Regions from separate parts of the Streptomyces sp. NPDC006365 genome, predicted to be linked through region 1. Evidence: riboswitches for the same ligand, from Rfam matches in the RefSeq annotation. Region 1 holds a riboswitch; each other region holds the start of a gene.
The links. A riboswitch is a leader RNA that binds a small molecule or an ion and turns the genes downstream of it on or off. The one in region 1 is predicted to bind cyclic di-AMP.
Positions count from the first base shown of each region.

Region 1 (7,515 bases):
GTCCGCACTGTGAAGCGGCTCCTCAACGGACAGAAGCGCATCGCCACTTTCGCTTGGGACCCGCAGGACAGGCTTACTTCGACCGTCACGCCGGACGGCGACCAATGGCGCTATCGGTACGACCCCACCGGACGGCGCTGCGCAAAGGCGCGCCTGGATACCGACGGGAAGGTGATCGAGGAAACCCGATTCACTTGGGATGGCACCCGTGTTGCTGAGCAGATCACCCACGATGAGCGAGCCACGGCCTGGGACTACTTCTCGGGCACGCATCGTTCCGTGGCCCAGGTAGACCGAGATGCGAGCGGGGTCCGCTGCCATGGTGTCGTCACGGACACGATCGGCACTCCTACTGAACTCGTCAGCTACGAGGGCGAGTTGGTATGGCATCGCAGGACGGAGTTGTGGGGATGCGAGCTGGCATCCGCCCCACTTCCTGCGGTCTCCGGCGCGGAAGTCGACTGCCCGTTGCGGTTTCCCGGACAGTACGCCGATGCCGAGACCGGCTGGAACTACAACTTTGCGCGGTACTACGATCCGCAGAACGCACGTTATGTCACCCCCGACCCGCTGGGACTCGCCCCGCAGCCGAATCACTACGGATACGTCCCGCACCCCTTGTTCTTTATCGACCCGCTGGGCCTGGCGCAGCCCCGCAACGGTCTCGGGCGGTGGGAGAGGGACCCCGACGCTCCGGCGACGCAGCACAACCGGTCGTCGGAGTATCCACACGGGTATTGGCCCGAGACCCACGAAGACATGGTCACGCGATTCACCGACGAGGGCCGTGCGGCCAACGGATGGCCATTGGACGAGAACGGAAACAGAATTCCGAGGGATCAGCTCACCTGGCGCAACAACGCGGGCGAAGTAATTCCGGGAGACTCGGCCATTCTCACGTACGACCACAACCCGCGTGTCGTCGAACATTGGAATGAAACGGGTCATAACAGCAGTTATGCGGACCGTGAAGCTTGGTATAATGACACAACCGATATGGAACCGATGACCCGGGCGGACAATGGCCGTGACGGTCAGCGCGCTCCGCGATACCGTCAGGACACTGGGCCGAATTACTCGTGCAGGGGTGCGTAAAGGAGGTTCATATGGATCCGGCCGCTGTTGTGTCCGGTTTTCCAGGAGTCGAAGAGTTTCCGGGTATCCCGGATTGCTGGCGTTGGTCGCCCGCACCCGGACTGGACTTCGCTGCGGCTCTCAGTGCGGACGGGCAGTACCTCTTCCAGGTCAACGCCCGTGATTCGTACGACGAAGCGCTGGTTGGCGCCATCCTGGCGGCTGCGCGGGAGGACGGTTCTCGTGCGCTCGCGGGTAATGTCTTGCTGAACACCATTACTGGATTCAGGTTTCCTGAGCGTGAATTCGATGTCGTCGGAGTCGCGCGGCCTGGTGTGCATCGTTATCACGAGGTCCAGCTGCCAGAACTCCAGCAGGTTACATGGGCGGTATTTCCTGGGTACGCGTGTGAATTCGCCGCCCCGGACCGGTACTCGCTCGACGACGCGCGCGAGAGTTTCATCAGGGTTCTCACTCCGGCCAACCTCGACAGGGGTCCCGTGCCCTTCCTCAAGATGCGGTACGACAACACCGTGACCAAGGGAGGAACGGATGGCCCGGACGGAGTCCTGGCAAAGCCGGAGACTCTGTACCGCGAAATCAAGCTACTCGACGGTGCGCCGGGAAGTTACGTCGAGTTCGAGAATTTCCGGGGCCAGGTGTTTCGAGTCGACTGGGACGGTGCCTGGGTTCTGTCCGGAGACCCCGAAAGGGCGGAACCGCACCGCGTTGAGCTTGAGGAACTGCTGGTGTTCGCAGAGAAGCGCCTCCGTGGCTGAGGCGCGGCTACGCGTCACCGACGAGACCGGTGAGACCTGGGACGACCCCTCCGAGCGGCAGATCCAGAGGCTCTACGCTGCGCTCAACCTGCGATGCCGGTTCCTCGTCTTGGAGCGACTCGACGTACCAGAGGTCGGCCAGCACTACCTGCAGGTCGCCCTCAACGACGACCTCACCGTCGTGGTCGAGTACCGGGAAGGTGGCTCTCACACGCACTACCGTGCCGAGGTGTCGCTGCCCTCGGACCGGGGTGGTGAGGAACTCGTGGTCCCGGTCCTGCTCGACTGGGCTGCCCGACGCGAGGGCTGGCGCCACGAGCTGCCGTGGGTGCGCTGGGATCCGAAGAATGAGCGGCCCCGGGAAAGCTGAAACCGTGTCTGTTCCTCACCCGCGCATCAGGCTGGGCGCGTCCGCCCCTGCCCTCTCGAAGTGCAGCTGATCGTGGAGGAATCATGGGCATTCGCGCCATCGGGCTGGACGAACTATTCGAGTTCGCGTCGGCTCGGTTGCGAGACTGAGCCGATGTCCCCGTTGTGACACATTACGGGCGATCTGTAACGTTTGTAGATCTGCCTGCCTGAGGGCAGCCGCTGTACGCCACGTGCGTGTACGCAACCTCATCCGCCGAGCACGTCGACGTAGCCGAGGCTGTGCTCCATGGCCCGCGCCTCAGCGGCCCCCCGAACACCGGTGCTCCGGCCTCCCCTTCAAGCTCAAAGCCGGACCGTTCCCCACGGGCGCAATGCCCGACTTGCCTCCATTGCCGCTTTGTTCAGGCTTGATGGTGCTTGATCGCGTGAAATGGGTCACGTTCGGGTGGATTGGGTGTTGAAGTCCCGTCTCGGCAACTTCTGCTTTGCAGAACGTAAGTTGAAGGTTGCGTTCCGGAGTAATCGGGCGATTTCCCCCTCGTTTTGGCTAGTTCATAAGGGGCGCACCGGGATTTCGGGGCTTGTTTCGGGTGTGTGCTCTCGCATACGTTCTCGTCGATCCGGGCGGAACGCCGAATCCTGCCGCCGCCCCGGAACCCCATTCATCCACGCGCTACGGCAGGAGCGGGGGACCCAGGTAAGTCGCCGATCCGGGCACCGGAACGGCTTGGGGTGAAGTCGTACTCACCGTGCGGCCGGGCATCTCCCGCCCGAACCCGACAGCTCACCTCGCAGGCGCCGGAGAGGAATTCGCCATGCCCGCACGAGGTAAGCACCGCCGTCCGAAAGCCCGCCGCATCGCCCGCGTCGTCGTCCCCGTAGGAACGGGCGGGGCCGCGCTCGCGCTCCCGTTCGTCGGGGTGACCGGCGCCCACGCCGCCCAGCCGGCGGCGCAGGTGGCACAGGTTGCGCAAGCCGCGGTTCCGCAGGTCGAGCTCGTCACGCACAAGGTGGTCAAGGGCGACACCCTGATCAGGATCGCGAAGAAGCACCCCAAGAGCGGCGGTTGGCAGAAGCTCTACAAGGCCAACCGTGCGGTCATCGGTGACAACCCCTCGCTGATCAGGCCGGGCCTCACCCTGACGGTCGGTACGAAGAAGGCGACCGCGTCCCCGGCTGCAGCCAAGTCCGCGGCGCCTGCTGCCACCCCCGCCGCCGCGAAGACGTACACGAACGACCTGGACGGTTGGATCAAGGAGGCGCTGGACGTCATGGCCCAGCATGGGATTCCGGGCTCGTACGACGGCATCCACCGCAACGTCATGCGTGAGTCGTCGGGGAATCCGCAGGCCATCAACAACTGGGACTCCAACGCCGCGGCCGGGACCCCGTCCAAGGGCCTCCTGCAGACCATCGATCCGACCTTCAGGGCCTACCACGTGCCCGGTACGTCGATGGACCCCTTCGACCCGGTCGCGAACATCGCGGCGGCCTGCAACTACGCCGCCGACCGATACGGCTCGATCGACAACGTCAACGGCCCTTACTGATCGGGCGTCTGGACCTGCGGGGCGGCCTCGTCACCGGATCGGCTGAGCGCGCCCCAAGGGTCGGCCGATCGGCGCCCGGGGGAAGCCCGGCCCTCTGACGGTGCCGGGACATTCACCGTCGCTCGTCGCCCTTCGCGTCCCGGAACAGATCTTCGACCTTGGCGGCCGTCACGGAGCGCTTCAGCCAGGCTCGGAGGGTCTCCAGGTCGGTGCATTCCATGATGCGCGCGCGTACGCCGTCCGGAACCTCGACGCCACGCTCGCCCAGGACCAGCAGGATGTCCTCGGCGTGACCTTCGACGCGGCCTTCCGCGCGCAGGCGCTGGGAGGTCTCCGAGCGGAAGAAGGAGAGGTCGACGGACATCAATTGCCTCCAGATCTTTGCGGCCGGGGCGGTCCCGAGGCCGAGTTCGGTGAATTCGGCGAAGATCCTCGCGGTCTCTTCGTCGACGGTCTTCAGCGCGGCGGCCAGGGCTTTCAGTATGGCAGCGACGTTGTCGTCCTTGCCATGAGTGATGGCAGACAGTGTCGCCAGGGGAATGTCGCGGGCCGCGGTGGACGGGTCGGTGATGGCGGGGACGTTGTGCGGGCCCAGGACGAGGGGACGCAGTGTGAGAGTGCGCCACTGCCTGGGCCCGATCGTGATGGGTTCGGAGGCCCAGGTGGCGGTGGCCTTGTCCTGGCAGGTGACGAGCAGGACCGGCGGGATGCGGTACTTCGCATAGAGGTGGGCGATGTAGTAAGCCCAGCTTGCGTGCTTCTTCGGGTCTTTCTTGCCCTGGGCTTCGACGACCAGCAGATGGCTCTCGCCGGAGGCGGTGTCGAGCCTGAGGAGCGTGTCCACGCGCCGTTCCAGTGGCTTGATCTCCGTGAGATCGGTGGGCATGAGAGACACCGCTACGGGGTCCGGAAACGGGAGATCCAGGGTCCGGAAGGTCCGCGCGAAGGCGCCGGGGTCCTCCTGGAAGAGGCGGTGCATCGCCTCGTGGGATGAGCTGACCATGTGGCGGCGGACGGTAGTGACGGCACGTCAAGCCGGAATGGAATATGCCGCTGGCTCACTCGTAAGGATGATCAGTGGCACCGTCCGGCCCCGGCTAGCCAGCTACCCGAGGCCGGTGCCGCACGCACCCATCAACCAAGCTTCGCGTTCTGCGCCTTGGCCACGACGGGGGAGACCTTTGTGTCGCTGGGCCTGGAGTCCGCGATGGCCCAGCCGTTCACCGCGTAGTAGACGGCGATCACGTCGTCGCGGCGTACGGCTGCAGAGTGGACCGTGTGGGTGACGCCCCTGAACGCCAACGTGGACTTGAAGGCCAGCGACTCGTCGCCAGCCGGGTCCGCCTTCTCGGCGGTGACCGAGTCGTACGTGCTCGTGTTGCCGTTCGCCTTGGCGGTGAAGCCGGTGCCGCAGGAGTCCACCGCCTCGGCGAGGCCGGCCATGGTCGACTCCGCCTTGCCGGCCTCATAGGCGTTGAGCGTGACGTACGTGTGGCTGTTGATGTCCTTCGAAGTCACTCGCTTGAGGTCGGCCTGCGGCTCTCCGACGGGGAGTTGGTTCATCGCGTACGCCAGTGGGGCGCATACCTTCTTGTCGAGGGTGACCTCGTCCTGGGACTTGGCGAAGAGGAACTCCTCGTCGCTCTTCTCGACCTTGTAGCCGCGGACGTCCGCCGGGACGATCACGAGCTTCGCCAGGCGCTCGGCCGGGCTCACTTCCTTCGCCCGGGAAGCCGTGGCTTCGGGTTTGGGCTTGTCGGCCGCCGCGTCCGTCTGCGCGTCACCGCCTCCGCACGCGGTCAGGCCGGTGAGTACGGCGACGGAGAGGGCACAAGCGACCGGGGCAGCGGATCTCTTCATACGTCGTCCTTTCGATGGAAGTCGATGAAAGTCGATGGATGTCGGTGGGAGATCGGCATGGCGAAGAGCACGGCACGGCAGTGAAGTCCCGTGGCTGTCACGAAGTCATCGACTGCCGTGCCGCCAACCGCCCTACTGGCCAGGGAACTTCCAGATGAACGGCTCCCCGTCCTCCTCCGACCAGTGGACCTCCATCTCCTTCGCGTTCGCCGGGATGAGGTACGACTCGCAGAACGTGTGGCTCTCGCCCGTCTTCCAGCTCTCGACGTCGTACGGGTCCTCGCAGCCCGGCGCGTCGTCGGAGGCGCCGATGAGCAGGGCGCCCCGCTTGCCGTCCGCCCAGATGGTGGTGCCCTCGCCCGCGTCGGAGTCGGACGTCAGGGCCGGGCCCCCCTTGTGCGTGAACTTCACGTGCGCGACCGCGAGCACCAGGCCCTTGGCCTCCGCCTTGTCCTGCACCAGCTCCTGGGCCTCGGCCTCGGTGCCGACGTCGACCTTCTGCGCGGTGATGTCGTAGGTGACGTTGCCGGCCTCTTCCTCGACCTTGCCCTCGGCGCTCTTGCCCGTGGCCATCTCGCCACCGGAGGCCGCCTCGGCCGGAGTTGCCGCCCCCTTGGCCTTGGCCTTGCCGGCGGGCTTCTTCGCGTCGGCCTTGTCCTCCCCGCCACCGCACGCGGTCAGCGCGAGCGCGAGAACGGCGACGGGCGCGGCGACGCGCAGGGCGGATTTCTGGTGCAGCAAGACAAACTCCTTGTGAGTGTTGCGAGTGGGGGGGATGTGGGGATGCCCACCCGCGCGAGCGCCACAGCGGCCCGGCACCAAAGCGGTACAGCGGCACAGCCACACAGCGTTACGCGGTCGAGGTGCCGATTCCGATGCCGGTGCTCTACGGGGCTGTCGGCCACCGGAGTTGCACCAGGAAAGGCCCAACTGCTCGTCGGGCAGACGACGTTCCCCGTGCGCGGATCCGCTCGAAGCGGAAACGCGATCACCAGATCCTGGGGTACCGCCCCTCACGCTGTCAACAAACGTGAACACTCACCGTCACAGACGGCTGGAGAACGCAGTTACGGTGCACCCTCCCACCCGGAAGGTCACCCGCACGCCTTCGGACTCGTGAGTGAATCGTGCAGGAACGGTGGCTTCCGCATGGCGATCACATGTCCGCCGGACGTCACACCCTTCGCGCTCGCACAGCGACACCCGCTCGCGAAGGCCCGTACTCAACGGGGAACCAACCGGCCCGCGTTGCGCGTGGATAACGTCGAGTCCTGTGAGGTTCGCGATCGTTGGCGCGCCTTGAGGGGCTTATGCGCCCCTGATACGGTGCGATGACTTGACACTCATTCCAGCATTTCAGCCGCTGGTTATTCGGCCAGGTCGGGCGGTCGGGCGGTACGTCCGGTGCGGAATGGAGTGTCCCAAATGACAGATACCTTCTTGGGTGTACGGGGAGCGGTTGCGTGAAGATCCAAGAGCGTACGGGGGCGGGTAACAACCGTTCCGGGGCGCCGGCCCAGCCGACGATGGGGGAGCGCCTTCCCGCGCCGCCTCGCGAGCGCAAACCGGCACTCGCCGCTCTCGCCGTGCTGCTCATCCTGGTCGGAGCGCTCGGAGCGACCATGCTCGTGCTGCGCGCCGGGGATCGTGTCGAGGTCGTGCAGGTGAAGGACGGCGCCGACATCCAGGCCGGAGAGTCCGTCAACGACAGCAACATCACCTCCGTAATGGTCGCGGAAGACTCCAGCATCCGTTACGTACGGTGGGAGCAGCGCCAGGCCCTGAAGAGCCTCAAGGCCAAGTCGACCATCTATGGGGGCACTGTCGTCATCGGCGACATGTTCGCGAAGAAGGCCTCCCTCCCCGTCGGCAAGGCCTCC
Region 1 is NZ_JBIAHS010000012.1:113,569-121,083, forward strand. Features, by position in the region: gene ACFYO0_RS29095 (DUF6531 domain-containing protein) at 1-1,095, shown strand, start outside; gene ACFYO0_RS29100 (hypothetical protein) at 1,107-1,853, shown strand; gene ACFYO0_RS29105 (hypothetical protein) at 1,846-2,223, shown strand; cyclic di-AMP (ydaO/yuaA leader) riboswitch at 2,887-3,036, shown strand; gene ACFYO0_RS29110 (transglycosylase SLT domain-containing protein) at 3,041-3,775, shown strand; gene ACFYO0_RS29115 (hypothetical protein) at 3,888-4,778, opposite strand; gene ACFYO0_RS29120 (hypothetical protein) at 4,910-5,635, opposite strand; gene ACFYO0_RS29125 (hypothetical protein) at 5,768-6,376, opposite strand; gene ACFYO0_RS29130 (hypothetical protein) at 7,099-7,515, shown strand, end outside.

Region 2 (7,515 bases), on a different contig from region 1:
GGGCGCGCTGGTGCCGGAGAAGCGCCGGGCAGGCCGGCACGTTCAGCGGTGGGGCGGACTGATGGCGACCCCTTTGAAGAACGTGTAGTGGAACGTGCCGTCATCGGCCGTTGCGCAGTGGAGGTCGGCTATGCCTCGATCCCAGTCCGAGGGGGTGATGAGGTCCGCCGCCAAGGCGTCCTTGCGTACGGACTCGATCATGGCGATGAAGGTGTTGCGGGTGAAGCCGTCCACCAGGCCGGGCCGGGAGCGGTCGGTGTAGACGGTGCGGGGGCGGACCGTCACGTCGTCGTATCCGGCGCCGGCGATGAGGGGGTGCAGTGCGCGGCCGATCAGGGCGTTTGCGCCGGGTGCGGCCTGGAGTTGGATCAGGCAGTCGATGGCGGCGTGGGCGTACCGGCTGTGGGGGTGGAAGAACGTCGAGCCGTGGTCGCCCTCGATGACCGTGAGCGTGCCGCCGGGGCGGAGGACGCGGCGCAGGGCACTCAGCGCCTGGCCCGGGGCGGCCAGGTGTTCCAGGACGAAACAGACGAAGATGTGGTCGAACTCGGCGTCAGCGAAGGGGAGTTCAAAAAGGTTCGCCTCGTGCCACGTCACGTGGGCCTGGGGGAACAGGGCCGTGACGCGGACGCGGGCCTGGGCGAGGGAAGCGGCTGAGACGTCCACCGCCGTGAAGTGCGCCTCCGGGCTCGCCTCGACCAAGTGGACCGTCTGGGCGCCCACTCCGCAGCCCACCTCCAGGACCTTGCTGCCCGCGGGGTAGGCAGTGCCGGCGTGGAGCAGTTGCGCCAGGGTGTCGGCCTGGTCGCCGAGGCGGCGGGTCTCGTGGGCGGAGTAGCCGTGGACGTAGTCGATGGGTGTGGTGGTCATGAGGCGAGCCTCGTCCGAGAATGGTTCGGTGGACAGGTCCAATGGGCATGCCGTTGAGGGAGCCAAAGATGTCCAGGACGGGGACGTGACTGCCGGTTCCGACTTCCTGCAGCTCGACATACGGGATGCGCCGCTCGGCGGGCGGGCCGACTGGCTTGCGGGGCAGTTGCGGCGTGCGATGGCCGACGGGCGGCTGCCGCTCGGGAGTCGGCTTCCCGCGACGCGTGTGCTCTCCGCGGAGTTGCGGGTGTCGCGCGGGGTGGTGACCGAGGCCTATCAGCGGCTGTCGGAGGACGGGCATGTGGAGGGACGGGGCCGAAACGGGACAGTGGTGGTGGCGGTGCCGGTGGGCGTGGCAGAGCCTGCGGCCGTGACAGTGGCTTCGGGCATGGCCGAGCCTGTGGGCGTGGTGGGTAGACGGGTGCGGAGAGCGCCAGTCGGCTTGGGCGCGGGTGTACGTCGCCTCCGGCCCAATCCTTCGCGCCAACCGCCTGACTCCGCCACTCTGTTCGGTCTTCCGCCGGGCGAGGACGTCTTCGACCTGATACGTGCCGCGCCCGCGCGGATCGATCTGTCGCCCGGAGTGCCGGATCTGGCGGCGTTTCCGCGGGCGGCCTGGTTGCGGGCCGAGCGGGAGGTACTGGGGGAGCTGGCGGCGGTCGGGTTCGGGTACGGGGATCCGCGGGGGACTGTGGAGTTGCGGCAGGCGGTCGCGCACTGGCTGGGGCGGAACCGGGGGATCAGGGTCGAGCCCGGTGAGGTGCTGATCGTCGCGGGGACCGCACAGGCGCTCGCGCTGATCGGCGGCGTGCTGCGGGAGGACGGGGTCGAGGAGCTCGCTGTGGAGGATCCCGGATCGCTCGGGATTCGACAGCATCTGGCGAACCAAGGACTTCGTACGCCGCCCGTGACGGTCGACGGCGAGGGCGTACTCGTATCCGAACTGGCCGAACCCGGCGACCGCCGGGCGGTCTTGCTGACCCCGGCTCATCAGTTCCCGACCGGGGTTGTGCTCGGGGGCGCGCGGCGCCGGGAGTTGCTGTGGTGGGTCGAGGGCGGCGGCCTGGTGGTCGAGGACGACTACGACGCCGAGCACCGTTACGACCGGTCACCCGTACCCGCGTTCCGGTCGATGGCGCCGGAGCGGGTCTGTTACCTGGGGAGCGTGTCGAAGCTGCTCGCGCCGGCGCTCCGTATGGGGTGGATGGTGGCCCCGCCGCGGTACCGGGACGCGTTGGTGTCGGCGAAGCGGTTCGCTGATCTGGGGAATGCGGTGTTGCCGCAGCTCGTGCTGGCCCGGTTGATGGAGTCGGGGGAGTTGGAGCGGCATCTGCGGCTGCTGCGGCAGCGCCATCGTCGTCGGCGGGACGCCATGATCAAGGCGATACAGGCGCATCTGCCGGGGGCGGTCGTGCACGGGGCCGCAGCTGGGCTGCATCTGCTGGTGACGTTCGAGGGGCTCGGTCTCGCCGACACCGACCTCACCGCAGCCGCACTGGCCCGCGGTGTCAAGGTGCACCCGCTGTCGTGGCACCGGCAGCGGCCGGAAGGTCCGCCGGGAGTGCTTCTGGGATACGCGGCGACTGCGACGACCGCGATTGAGGAAGGCGTGGCCACGGTGGGGGAGGCGCTGAGAGAGGTGGCATAGGCGGGCGCCCCTTCAGGGGCGCGGGGCTGTATCACTGTGCGGTTCCGCCGCGATGGGGTCCCCCCGCTCGAGCGAAGCCGAGAGTGGGGGAGCGACCAGCCACAACCGACCCGCACCGAGGTACTTCGGAGGGTAAGGGCGGCGGGGCGAGGCAACCTCACACCACCCTCGTGGCCCCCGCGAACGGCATCTCGTCGAGCGGAGCGAGCCGCACAGGCGCCGAAGGATTGGGCGCGTGGATCATCTGCCCGTTCCCCACGTAGAGCCCCACATGGCTGATGCTGGAGTAGAAGAACACCAGGTCCCCAGGCCGGAGGCCGGCGCGCGAGACCCGCTCCCCGGCGTCGATCTGGGCATACGTCGTCCGAGGCAGCGAGATCCCCGCGGAGCGGTACGCGGCCTGCATGAGGCCCGAGCAGTCGAAGGCATCGGGACCGGTGGCACCCCACACGTACGGGCTGCCGAGCTTCTCGTACGCGTACGAAATGGCGGCCGCCGCCCGGGAGTTGGGAGCCGCAGCGGTCGAGCCCGGGGCCGGCGGAGCGGAGCGTGAGGCGCGGGCCGTGGCGGCGTCGTCCGCGCCGATCCGTGCGCGCTGTTCGTCCGTCAGGCGGGACAGCAGCCGCCGGGCCTCGCCGAGCTTTCCCGTGACCGTCTTCTTGTGCCGGTTCAGCGCCGCTTGCTGGGACTTGAGCGAGGCCAGCTCGACATGGGCGGCCCCGCGCAACTGCTCGATCTCGCGCAGTTGGCCGCGTACGCGCGAAACGGTCGAGGCCTGCCGGCTGCCGGCGCGTTCGGCGAACGCGGCCTCATCCAGGTACTGATCGGGCTCCGAGGAGAGGAAGAGCCGCAGCGCGGGGTCCAGGCCTCCGTCCCGGTACTGCGCGGCAGCCACCGAACCCAGCGCGTCCCGCTCGGCGTTGAGCCGCTCCGTCCTGCGGGCGGCCTCGTCCTGGAGGGAGTCCACCCGCTCCTCCGCCTTGTCGGCCTTCTCCTTCGCCCCGTTGTACTTCTCGGTGGCGACCTCCGCTTCCTGGTACAACTTGTCGACCTTCGCCCGCACCTGATCCGGGGTCAACCGTGGCTCGGCGTGGCCCGCCCCGTCGAAGGAGGTGGCGCTCGCCGCGCCCGCGAGTGCGATCGTGAAGGCGGTGCGGGCCGTATTGCCCCCGAGTGAGCGCTGTCTTGGCTTGCGGTGCGCTGCCACCTGGACACACTTCCTTCCCGAACGGGCCGGTCACGCGTCCGGCGGCGGCCCGCACAGGGGGAGCGGGCCGCCGCCGGATCTTCTCGGCGGTGATGTCCGGCTGCCGCCCCTGGTCCGGACGGCGGTGGGGAGCCGGTCACCTGGGGAAGGACGCTAAGCCTGAGCGGGTCGGCCTGGTAACGCCATGTACGGAACTGACGGGACTGGGCCGCGAGATGACCGTGTACGACCGTGATCCCGGCCTGACGGCGCCGAGTTGACGCGAGGCGTTGACCGATGCAGCAGTCGTGGAGGCCCGGGCGGCTCGGCGGTGCTACGGGGCCCGCCAGCGCCCGTAGGCGTCCGTCAGGGCCTGTACGGGGATACGCCCGGCGGCGCGGGGTGGTGTGAGGCCGTGCACGAGCTCCCGGTTAGGCTCCGGCGTCATGGACGTACTCATCCATCTCTTCGTCGCCCTGCACATCATCGGTATCGCCGCACTCCTCGGCGGCTTCCTCACCCAGATGAAGGCGATGGGCGAGGGCACGGCCCGCTTCGGCCCCGCGATGCTCCACGGCGCGTTCACCATGCTCGTCACGGGTGTGATCCTGGTCGGCCTCAACCAGGCCGACGACCAGGCGGTCAATAACATCAAGATCGGCGTCAAGCTGGCGTTGCTGATCGTGATTCTGGGTCTCGTGTACGTGAAGCGGGACGAGGAGAAGGTGGACAAGGGCTTGTTCGGCCTGGTTGGCGGCCTGACCACCGCGAACATCTTCATCGCGGTGCTTTGGACCTGATGGCCTGAAGAGCCTCGGAAGCGGCCCCTTGAAGAGCCGCAAAACGGGCTCACGCGCGCGTGCACCCCGAAAAAGGGTCCACGCGCGCGTGCCTCACGCCGGACGGACCACGCTGTGGATCGGCATGTAGTAGATCGACTCCTCGCGGACATACGCACCCGGCTTCGGGGCGTGGATCATCATGCCGTCGCCGAGGTAGAGGCCGACGTGGCTGATGTCGTCGTAGAAGAAGACCAGGTCGCCGGGCTGGGCGCTGGCGACCGAGACCTGGGTGCCCACATTGACCTGGTCCCAGGTGGTGCGCGGGAGGGTGACGCCGGCGGCCTTCCAGGCGGCCTGGGTGAGGCCGGAGCAGTCGTAGGAGTCGGGTCCTGACGCGCCCCAGACATACGGCTTGCCGGTCTGGGCACGGGCGAAGGCGATCGCCTTCTCGCCCTTGGCGGTCGTGGTGCCCGCGGAGGTGCCCGTGCCGGTCGAGGTCTCCGCGCCGGTGGAGGGCGCGGGAGTCGGCTGGGCCTGCTGCTGCTGTTGGCGGAGCTGTTCCTCCGCGGCCTGCTGCCGCGCCAGCTCCTCCGCCTTGCGCTGGGCCTCCTCGCGCTTCTCCCGCTCGATCGCCGCGAGCCGTGCCTTTTCCTCGGTGGTCAGCCGCGAGAGCAACTGGCGCGCCTCGGCGAGTTTCCGCTGAACGTCCGCCTTGGACGACTTCAGGGTGTTCTCGGTCGTGGTGAGCGCCTGAAGGCTCTCGGAGGCCTCCTGACGCTTCTGCGTCATCTCGGACTGCTGCGTCGCATAGTCGTCGACGGCCTGCTGCTGGCGGCTGGTCAGCCGGTCCATCAGCTGGTTCTGGTCGAAGTAGTCCTGCGGGTTGTCCGCGAGCAGCAGGGACGCGGCGTCAGGGGCGGCGGCACCCGTACGGTACTGCGCGGCGGCGAACGTACCGAGCTCCTCGCGCGCCTCGTTGAGCTTCTGCGTGCGGGAGGCCACGTCGTCAAGGAGGTTGTCGACCTTCTTGCGCTGCTTGCCGGTCTTCTCCTTGGCGCCGTTGTACTTCTCGGTCGCCGTCTCCGCCTGCTGGTAGAGGTCGTCGACCTTCTTCTGGACTTCGTCGAGGCTGGGCTTCGGCTCCGCCGAGGGCGAAGCGTTCGCGGTCTGCGACAGGAGGGCCACCGAGGTGAGAGCGGCGGTGGCGAGGGCAGGGGTCCGTATGCCCTTGGGACTGGACGACCGCGCTTTGCGGTGTGGCGCCACGAAGGCGACTCCTTCCGTGCTCCGCCTACCGAGTTAGCTGTCGGGTTCGGGCGTGTGCTTCGGAAGGTTTGCCCTACGGCCCTTCTCCCCTGAGGGAGTTGGACCGATTCACCCCAAGGTCGGTGGGTCCCCGGCTCCGGGTGGCCCACAAGGGCGTACCGGACTCGGCGGGAGCCGCACGGCCCGGCGACGTTCGCCGGTGGGGGTCGAGCGGCCCACTGCGAAAGCTAACCAACTCGTGTGGCTCCTGTGAAGGTTGATGTGCGAATTGTCCGATACGTTTTCGTGACCTTAGCCTCAGGTGTCATGATCCGTCGCCGACCGTGACGGGGCGGTCCTGGAGAGTGAGAGGGATCCCGGCAGGCTCGCACCGGCAGAGCCGTCAGGTTTTGAGCGCAGCTTTTCAGGGCGGCCGCGAGGTGTCAGTGGGGGAGCCTAGACTCGGAGAGCGATGAGCAGCCTCTTTGATGACAGCTTCCTGGCGGACCTCAAACCCTCGCGGGACCGCGAGGAAGAGCCCCCGCCACCGCCCGAGGACGAGCACGTACCGGAGCAGGTTCCGGACGATCTGTTCGGCGGGAAGTTCGACGTGCCGCCGGACCGGGAGGCCTACTACCGCGATGGTGCCCCCCGTCCCCATGTGGACGCGGCCGCGCTTCTGGAGGGGCTGAACGACAACCAGCGCGCGGCGGTCGTGCACTCCGGCTCCCCCCTGCTCATCGTGGCCGGCGCCGGGTCCGGCAAGACCCGTGTGCTCACGCACCGGATCGCGTACCTGCTCGGCGAGCGGAAGGTGCACCCGGGTCAGATCCTCGCGATCACGTTCACCAACAAGGCCGCGGGCGAGATGAAGGAGCGCGTCGAGCACCTCGTCGGCCCGCGTGCGAACGCGATGTGGGTGATGACCTTCCACAGCGCGTGTGTACGGATTCTGCGGCGGGAGTCGAAGAAGCTCGGCTTCACGTCCTCGTTCTCGATCTACGACGCCGCCGACAGCAAGCGCCTCATGGCCCTGGTCTGCCGCGACCTGGACCTCGACCCGAAGCGCTTCCCGCCCAAGTCCTTCAGCGCCAAGATCTCGAACCTCAAGAACGAGCTGATCGACGAAGAGGATTTCGCGGCACAGGCCTCCGACGGCTTCGAGAAGACCCTCGCCCAGGCATACGCGCTCTACCAGTCGCGACTGCGCGAGGCGAACGCCCTCGACTTCGACGACCTGATCATGACGACGGTCAACCTCCTGCGTGCCTTCCCGGACGTCGCCGAGCACTACCGCCGCCGCTTCCGCCACGTCCTCGTGGACGAATACCAGGACACGAACCACGCCCAGTACGCCCTCGTACGGGAACTCGTCGGTACCTCCGAGCACCCCGTGGACGTACCCCCGAGCGAGCACGACGTGCCGCCCGCCGAGCTGTGCGTCGTCGGTGACGCCGACCAGTCCATCTACGCCTTCCGCGGCGCGACGATCCGCAACATCCTCCAGTTCGAGGAGGACTACCCGGACGCGACGACGATCCTCCTGGAGCAGAACTACCGCTCCACACAGACGATCCTGAGCGCCGCGAACGCGGTCATCGAGCGCAACGAAAGCCGCCGCCCCAAGAACCTGTGGACCAACGCGGGCGCGGGCGCGCGCATCACCGGCTACGTCGCCGACACGGAACACGACGAGGCGCAGTTCGTCGCCGACGAGATCGACCGGCTGACGGACGCCGGTGAGGCGAAGGCCGGCGACGTCGCCGTCTTCTACCGTACGAACG
Region 2 is NZ_JBIAHS010000008.1:145,478-152,992, reverse strand. Features, by position in the region: gene ACFYO0_RS22970 (L-histidine N(alpha)-methyltransferase) at 43-870, opposite strand; gene ACFYO0_RS22965 (PLP-dependent aminotransferase family protein) at 869-2,518, shown strand; gene ACFYO0_RS22960 (NlpC/P60 family protein) at 2,676-3,725, opposite strand; gene ACFYO0_RS22955 (hypothetical protein) at 4,151-4,504, shown strand; gene ACFYO0_RS22950 (NlpC/P60 family protein) at 4,598-5,752, opposite strand; cyclic di-AMP (ydaO/yuaA leader) riboswitch at 5,760-5,932, opposite strand; gene pcrA (DNA helicase PcrA) at 6,204-7,515, shown strand, end outside.
Region 2: it holds a riboswitch for cyclic di-AMP, as region 1 does, so the genes downstream of both, ACFYO0_RS22950 (NlpC/P60 family protein) here and ACFYO0_RS29110 (transglycosylase SLT domain-containing protein) in region 1, are expected to answer to the same signal.

Region 3 (7,515 bases), on a different contig from region 1:
GGCTGCGTCTGCGGCTGGGAGACAGCGCGCATGCGCTCGCGCCCGGAGACAGCGCGCACTTCGACTCGCTGACCCCGCACCGGATCGCCGCCGCGGACCGGGACGGTGCCGAACTGCTCTTCGTACACACCCTGCTGCAGAGCCCCACGGCCGCGCTGTGCCTCGGCCCGACGACCCCCGGAGCGACTTCATGAGGGACATGGAAGAGAAGTTCCCGCGTGCTCTGTGGGTGCGGCTCATCATCTACGTGGCCGTCGGGCACCTCTTCGCGGCCTTCATCTACCTGCTGTTCACGCTCGGTGCGCAGAACCCGTAGGCAACGGGCCGGCAGACGCGTGATCAGCTTGTCGGGCGGTCAGCCGAGGAAGCGTTCCCGGAGCCGCTCCCGCGTCTTCGAGGTCACGCGAAGGCCTTCTTCCAGGTAGGTGTCGACGCCGCCCCAGGTCTCATCGATCGTGTCGAACGCCGCCGCGAGGTACTCGGCGCGTGCGTCGAAGAGCGGGCTGAGCAGTTCCATCACCTCGGGGGAGTACGCCGAGGACGCGGAGCCGCTGCGGCGCACCTTGTAGCGGCGGTGGGGGGCGTTCGACTTCAGGTAGTCCGCCACGATGGCCTCGCGCTCGACGCCGAGGGCGAGGAGCGTGATGGCTACGGAAAGGCCCGCGCGGTCCTTGCCCGCCGCGCAGTGCATCAGCACGGGCACGCTGTCCTCGGCCATCGCGTGCAGCACCCGCGAGTGCTCGGGAGTGCGCTCCTTGATGATCGAGCGGTAGGACCTGATCATCCGGTTTGCCGCCTTGCCGTCCGCGAGGATCATGCGCAGCTGGTCCAGGTCGCCGTCGCGAACCATTGTCCAGAACTCGGCGCCGTGTGCCGGATCCGTCAGCGGCAGGTTCACATTCCGCACGCCCGCCAGCTCGATGTCCGGCCCTTCCAGCTTCTTGTCCGCCTCGTTGCGGAAGTCGAAGATCGTGTGCAGGCTCAGCGAGGCGAGGAACGCGGCGTCCTCCTCGGTCGCGTGCGCGAGGTGGCCGCTGCGGAACAGCAGTCCGGGCGCCACGCGTCGGCCGTCCTCGGTCGGCAGGCCGCCCACATCACGGAAGTTGCGCACTCCGGTCAGCTCGGGCTCGGTCGACGGGACCTGCTGCGTCACGGGGGCTCCTCCCAGTCGGCGGCCGACGCTGTTGTCGGCGGGGCGCCACTCGACGATACGACATGCATTCGTGGGCCAATCAGTTGTCCACAGGCGCTGCCGGTGCGTCGTCCACAGGCGGTGCGGGCGAGGCGCGGGCGCCTGCGATGATGTTGTGCTTGAGCGAGCTTGTTCGGATCTGTGAGGACTTGATGGTGGAGATCGGCAAAGACGGTCGTACGTGGCTGCTTTCGGGGCCCACGAGCAGTTATGCCCTGCGGCTCACGGACCAGGACGAGCTGCTGCATCTGCACTGGGGTCCGCGCATCGCGCTCGCGGACGCCGAGGCACTGGCCGCCCGTCCCGGACCGGAGTACCGGGGCTTCGAGTCCCCGCTCGACGGTCACGAGGAGTACCCGGTCGAGGGCGGCCCCCGTTTCGTACGGCCGGCGCTGTCCGTGCGTACGGACGAGCGGCGCGGCACGGAGTGGCGCTTCGAAACGTACGAAGTAGATGAATCCGATGAATCGGACGGGGCCGAACTGCGGCTGCGGTTCTCCGACTCCGGACTCGGCATCACGCTGCACTACCGGATGCGCCCTGCCTCCGACGTCGTCGAGCGCTGGGTGACCCTCGCCAACGAAGGGCCCACCCTGGAGGTCCTGCGCGCCGACTCCGCGACCTGGACGCTGCCGGAGCGCGAGGGCTGGCGGCTGTCGCAGCTGCACGGGCGCTGGGCGGCCGAGTCCCAGCTCGTACGAACGGACCTCACCTACGGTGAGAAGGTCATCGGCAGCCGGCGCGGGCACACCGGGCACCAGCATCTGCCGTGGGTCGCGCTGGACGTCGAGGGTGCGGCGACCGAGGAGCACGGTGAGGTGTACGGGTGCGCGCTCGCCTGGTCCGGTTCATGGCGGATCGCCGTGGCCCAACTCCCGGACGCGCGCGTGCAGATCACCGGCGGCGCCGGGTACGACGACTCCGGCCTGGTGCGGCTGGAGCCGCGGGAGAGCTTTGTCACGCCGGTTTTCGCGGGCCTGTGGAGCGATGGCGGCTTCGGCGGGGCGAGCCGGGCCTGGCACGCGTACCAGCGGACGTATGTGATCCCGGACGCGGACCAGGACCGGCCCGTGCTCTACAACTCCTGGGAGGCCACGGAGTTCGACATCTCCGAGGAGCAGCAGCGCGCGCTCGCCCGGCGGGCCGCGGCGATGGGCGTGGAACTCTTCGTGGTCGACGACGGCTGGTTCGGGAAGCGGACCAGCGACCGGGCCGGGCTCGGGGACTGGACGCCCAACCCCGACCGCTTCCCGGCCGGGCTCAAGCCGCTGGCGGACGACGTGCACGCCCTCGGCATGCAGTTCGGGATCTGGGTCGAGCCGGAAATGGTCAATGCGGACAGCGAGTTGTATCGGGAGCATCCCGACTGGATTCAGTATCAATCAGGACGAAATCAGACAGAGTTCCGTAATCAGCTCGTACTGAACCTAGCGCGCGAAGACGTCCAGGAGTATCTGTGGGAGCAGCTTCACGGGCTGCTCTCCAGTGCCCCGATCGACTATGTGAAGTGGGACTTCAACCGCTGTTTCACGGACGCCGGCTGGCCCGGCGAGGCGTATCCGCAGCGGCTTTGGGTCGACCATGTGCACGCTCTGTACGGTCTGTTGGACCGGCTGCGGACCGCGCACCCCGGTGTCGCCTTCGAGTCCTGCTCCGGCGGTGGCGGCCGGATCGACCTCGGTGTCATGGCGCGTACGGACCAGGTGTGGACCTCGGACAACACCGATCCGCTCGACCGGCTCGCCATCCAGCACGGCTTCAGCCAGATCCACCCGGCGCGGGCCATGGCCGCCTGGGTCACCGACAGCCCGAACAATCAGCTCAACGGACGCGTGAGTTCGCTGCGCTTCCGCTTTGTGAGCTCCATGGCCGGAGTGCTCGGGGTCGGTGGCGACCTGACCGAGTGGAGTGACGAGGAACTCGCCGAGGCGCGGGACTGGGTGGCGCTCTACAAGGAGATCCGGCCCCTCGTGCAGCGTGGCGACCTCTACCGGCTACGGGCGCCGCAGGGCGGGCTGAGCGCCGTGCAGTACGTCCATGAGGACCAGGCCGTCGTGCTTGCCTGGCTCCAGGCTCAGCATTACGGGGAGCCCGTGGCGCCCGTACGACTGCGGGGACTCGACCCGGCGGCGACGTACGAATGCCTCGAAACGGGCGAATTGCACAGAGGTGCGGTGTTGTTGCATCACGGACTGCGGACCGGCTTGCGCGGCGACCTTGATGCGGCAGTTTTCCGACTGCGTCGCATCTGAGAGTTGTGTCCGCATTGGAGTGCCTTCATTCCAACTCGCTCTGCAATAGGGACTCCTGAATCAGTGGTGCGTGAGCAGCGTCATATTCGTGACGTTCCGCTGTCGCCATGCTCACGTAATTCAGGCGTGTTTACAGGGGATTTCGGGAAGGCGGGAGATCGGTGATTCACGGAGGGTGACGGCGATTTCGGTCAAGGATCAAGAGAATGGGGCACATAGGGAACCCAAAGCTTGTCCCTGTGCGTCTTAGTCGCTTACGTTCGCCACCAATCCGGGCGGACGCCTAATCCTGCCGCCGCCCGTAATCCGCACACCGATCCGTACACGGCAGGAGCGGGGGACCCACAGGTACAACGCCTGTTCCGGTCTCCGGAACAGGCTTGGGGTAAAGCCGCGCGAAAGTGTGGCCGGGCATCTCCAGCTCGCACCCGACAGCTCACCTCGTAGGCGCCGGAGAGGAATTCGCCATGCCCGCGAAGGGTAAGCACCGCCGCCCGAAGTCCGCGCGTTTCACCCGCTCGATCGCCGTTGCCTCGACCGGTGGCGCCGCTCTCGCACTGCCTTTGCTGGGAGCGGCCGGCGCACAGGCCGCTACTCCGCAGAGTGCGCCCGCGTCTGTTTCCAATAAGGCCGAATCCGTTTCCCAGAAGGCTGTTGAGTCCGTTCCGGTCGCCGCGGAGAAGAAGGCCGCGACCAGGACGTACGAAGTGAAGGCGGGCGATTCTCTCTCGAAGATCGCCGGCGAACAGAATGTCAGCGGTGGCTGGAAAAAGCTCTACCGGGACAACCGCCAGGTGGTCGGAAGTGACCCGGGGCTCATTCACCCGGGCCAGAAGCTGACGATCGGCAAGAAGGCCGCCGCGCCTTCGGGTGCCAACGAGGCCAAGGCTCCCAAGGCGGCCAAGGCCCCCCAGGCGTCCGCGAAGAAGGCTACGCCCGCCAAGGCGGCCGAGGCGCCCAGCAGTTCGAGCGGCTTCACCATGCCGGTCGAGGGCGCGACCGTCAGCACCCCGTACAGAATGTCGGGCGGCATGTGGTCCAGCGGTTACCACACCGGTGTCGACTTCGCCGCCGCGACCGGCACTTCACTCAAGGCCGTGGGTGCGGGCACGGTCGTCTCCGCCGGCTGGGGCGGCGCATACGGCAACCAGGTCGTCATCAAGCTCAGCGACGGCCACTATGCCCAGTACGCTCACCTTTCATCCCTTTCTGTCTCGCAGGGGCAGTCTGTGACCGCGGGTCAGCAGGTCGGCCTCTCCGGTGCGACCGGCAACGTCACCGGTCCGCATCTGCACTTCGAGATCCGCACCACGCCGGACTACGGCTCGGACGTGGACCCGCTGGCGTTCCTGCGCTCGAACGGCGTCTCCGTCTGACGTCACCAGCGCAGTGCCGCGAGCGGAGCGCGTCTCCCTCTCGCGTCGAAGGCCGGACCCCTGATCCCCCGGGTCCGGCCTTCGGCTTGTTCCGGGGTCGACAGGGATGGGGGCTGACGGTCAAGATCTCCGGGTAAGCGCTTTCTGCCTGTCTGTCGGATCAGCACAGGCCTCGGATCAGCACGACCGTCGTACGCCAGCCAAGGAGACGCTTCATGACGACCCGTAGAGCCTTCGGAGCCCTGGCCGCCGGTGCCGCCCTCGCGGGTCTCGGCCCTGCGCGCACTGCGAGCGCGCACGCCGCGGGTGCGTCGGCGCGCCTCCGCCGAGGACGGCTCATCGCTCGTGACGGCTTCCGGCACGGACTTGGGCAGTGGGTAACGGAGTTGCAGGACGGTGGCAGTGTCACCGCCTCCCGTGGGGTCATGGAGATCGATGTGCCGGGCGGCGCCACGGTCTGGTTCAAGCGGAAGTTCGTGGGACCGTACGTCATCGAGTACACGGCCACACCGGTCTCCGCGGGCGGTGTCAACGACCGGGTGTCGGACCTCAACAACTTCTGGAACGCCGTCGACGTCCGTTCCCCGGACGACCTCTTCGCCACCGAACGCGGCGGCGCCCTCGACGAGTACGACTACCTCAAGACGTACTACTCGGGCTACGGCGCGAACTACAACACGACCACGCGGCTGCGCCGTTACGTGGGCCAGGCCGGCGTCCGGCCGCTGATCCACGACTACACCGAGCCCCTGCTCGTGGCGAATCGCCCCCACCGCGTCCGGATCGTCTCGCACGGCTCGACCGTCCAGTGGTGGAACAACGGGCGGCTCGTCTTCGACTACGCCGACCCGGAGCCGTACACGAGCGGGCACTTCGCGTTCCGGACCGTGTGGAGCCATTTCCGGATCGCGGACTTCCGGGTGTGGAAGCTGCGTATTCCGAGTTGACCGGGACTTTACGCGTGGCTTATCTCACCGTCCGTCAACCCTTTCCTACGGTCGCGTAGCTCACATCGAAAGGTGAATCATGGGTCGATGTGGCAGACGATTCGAATGAACTCAGCAGATCAGTGATCGGGTCGTACGTGGCGGTGGGGGACAGCTTCACCGAGGGCGTCGGCGACCCCGGCCCCGACGGGGCGTTCGTCGGCTGGGCCGACCGGTTCGCGGTGCTGCTCGCCGACCGGCGGCCTGAGGGCGACTTCGGCTACACCAACCTCGCCGTCCGGGGGAAACTGCTCGACCAGATCGTCGAGGACCAGCTTTCGCGCGCGAAGGAGCTGGCGCCGGATCTGGTTTCCTTTTCCGCGGGCGGTAACGACATCCTTCGGCCGGGCACCGATCCCGACGAGGTCGCTTCTCGCTTCGAGCGTGCCGTTGCCGAACTCACGTCGGCTGTCGGCACGGTGCTTGTGACGACCGGCTTCGACACCCGTGGTGTGCCTGTGCTCAAGCACTTGCGCGGCAAGATCGCTACGTACAACGGGCATGTGCGGGCGATTGCGGATCGGTACGGGTGTCCTGTGCTCGACCTGTGGTCGTTGAAGACCATTCAGGATCGGCGGGCCTGGGATGGTGATCGGCTGCATCTCTCGCCGGAGGGGCACACCCGGGTTGCGCTCCGTGCCGGGCAGGTTCTTGGGCTGTCGGTGCCCGCGGATCCGGAGCAGCCGTGGCCGCCGTTGCCGCCGCGCGGCACGCTTGAGGTGCGGCGGGACGACATTCACTGGGCCCGGGAGTACCTGGTGCCGTGGATTGGGCGGCGGCTTCGGGGGGAGTCGTCGGGGGATCGGGTGGTGGCCAAGGGGAGCCTTTCGCCGGATGACATCAAGTTGCGGATGCGGTCCGCTGTTTGAGGGGTTCTTTTCCCCTGCCCCGCCCCTTCCCGAAGCTGGGGGCTGCGCCCCCAGGCCCCCCGCCAGGGGTGGGGGTCACACGTCGTGTCGCGGCTGCGGGTGCGTCGTGGCTTGTCGCTCCCCCACTCTCGACTTCTCCCCCACTCTCGACTTCGCTCGAGCGGGGGGACCCCCATGAGCGGGGGGACCCCCATGAGCGGGGGGACCCCCATCGCGGCGGAGCCGCCAATGTCACAGCCCCGCGCCCCTGAATCGAAACGACGCACCGGCCCGCGGCCCATTAGCGGCTCCGCCGCGGGGCGCGACCAGCCACACTCAACCCGTACCCGCCCATGAACCGAACCCACTACCCCCGTGGGCGCCCCTGCTCAACCGCCGGAGGCAGTTCGCGTGCCAGAGCCTCATCCGCCCACTGCTGCGTGCGGGCTCGAGACACCGCGCCCTCATACGCCGTCATCTGGACAGCCAGACCGTCCAGAAACGCGGTGAGTCGCAGAGCCGTATCCATGGGAGAAGGGCACTGAAACTCACCGGCAGCCACACCCTCCGTGATGACCTCGGTCAGCGCGGCCTTCCACTGGCGGTCGAGGTCTCGCGCGACGTCCCGCAGCGCGGGCTCGCGCAGGGACGCCGACCAGCCCTCGATCCACAGCCGCCACCCCTTGGCCTGGCCAGTCGGGGCGTACCAGCGGACGGCTGCCCGCAGTCGGCGCAGCGCCGTGGTGCGGCGAGCGAGGAGCTTGCGCAGATGTGCCAGGTCGCCCTCGGCCGCGTAGGTGAACGCGGCGGCGACCAGCTTCTCCTTCGTCGAGAAGTGATACAGCACCAGCGCGTTGCTCA
Region 3 is NZ_JBIAHS010000017.1:4,402-11,916, forward strand. Features, by position in the region: gene ACFYO0_RS34335 (helix-turn-helix domain-containing protein) at 1-194, shown strand, start outside; gene ACFYO0_RS34340 (DUF6126 family protein) at 191-316, shown strand; gene ACFYO0_RS34345 (tyrosine-protein phosphatase) at 356-1,153, opposite strand; gene ACFYO0_RS34350 (alpha-galactosidase) at 1,345-3,444, shown strand; cyclic di-AMP (ydaO/yuaA leader) riboswitch at 3,746-3,907, shown strand; gene ACFYO0_RS34355 (peptidoglycan DD-metalloendopeptidase family protein) at 3,912-4,820, shown strand; gene ACFYO0_RS34360 (DUF6250 domain-containing protein) at 5,036-5,767, shown strand; gene ACFYO0_RS34365 (SGNH/GDSL hydrolase family protein) at 5,890-6,675, shown strand; gene ACFYO0_RS34370 (TetR/AcrR family transcriptional regulator) at 7,022-7,515, opposite strand, start outside.
Region 3: it holds a riboswitch for cyclic di-AMP, as region 1 does, so the genes downstream of both, ACFYO0_RS34355 (peptidoglycan DD-metalloendopeptidase family protein) here and ACFYO0_RS29110 (transglycosylase SLT domain-containing protein) in region 1, are expected to answer to the same signal.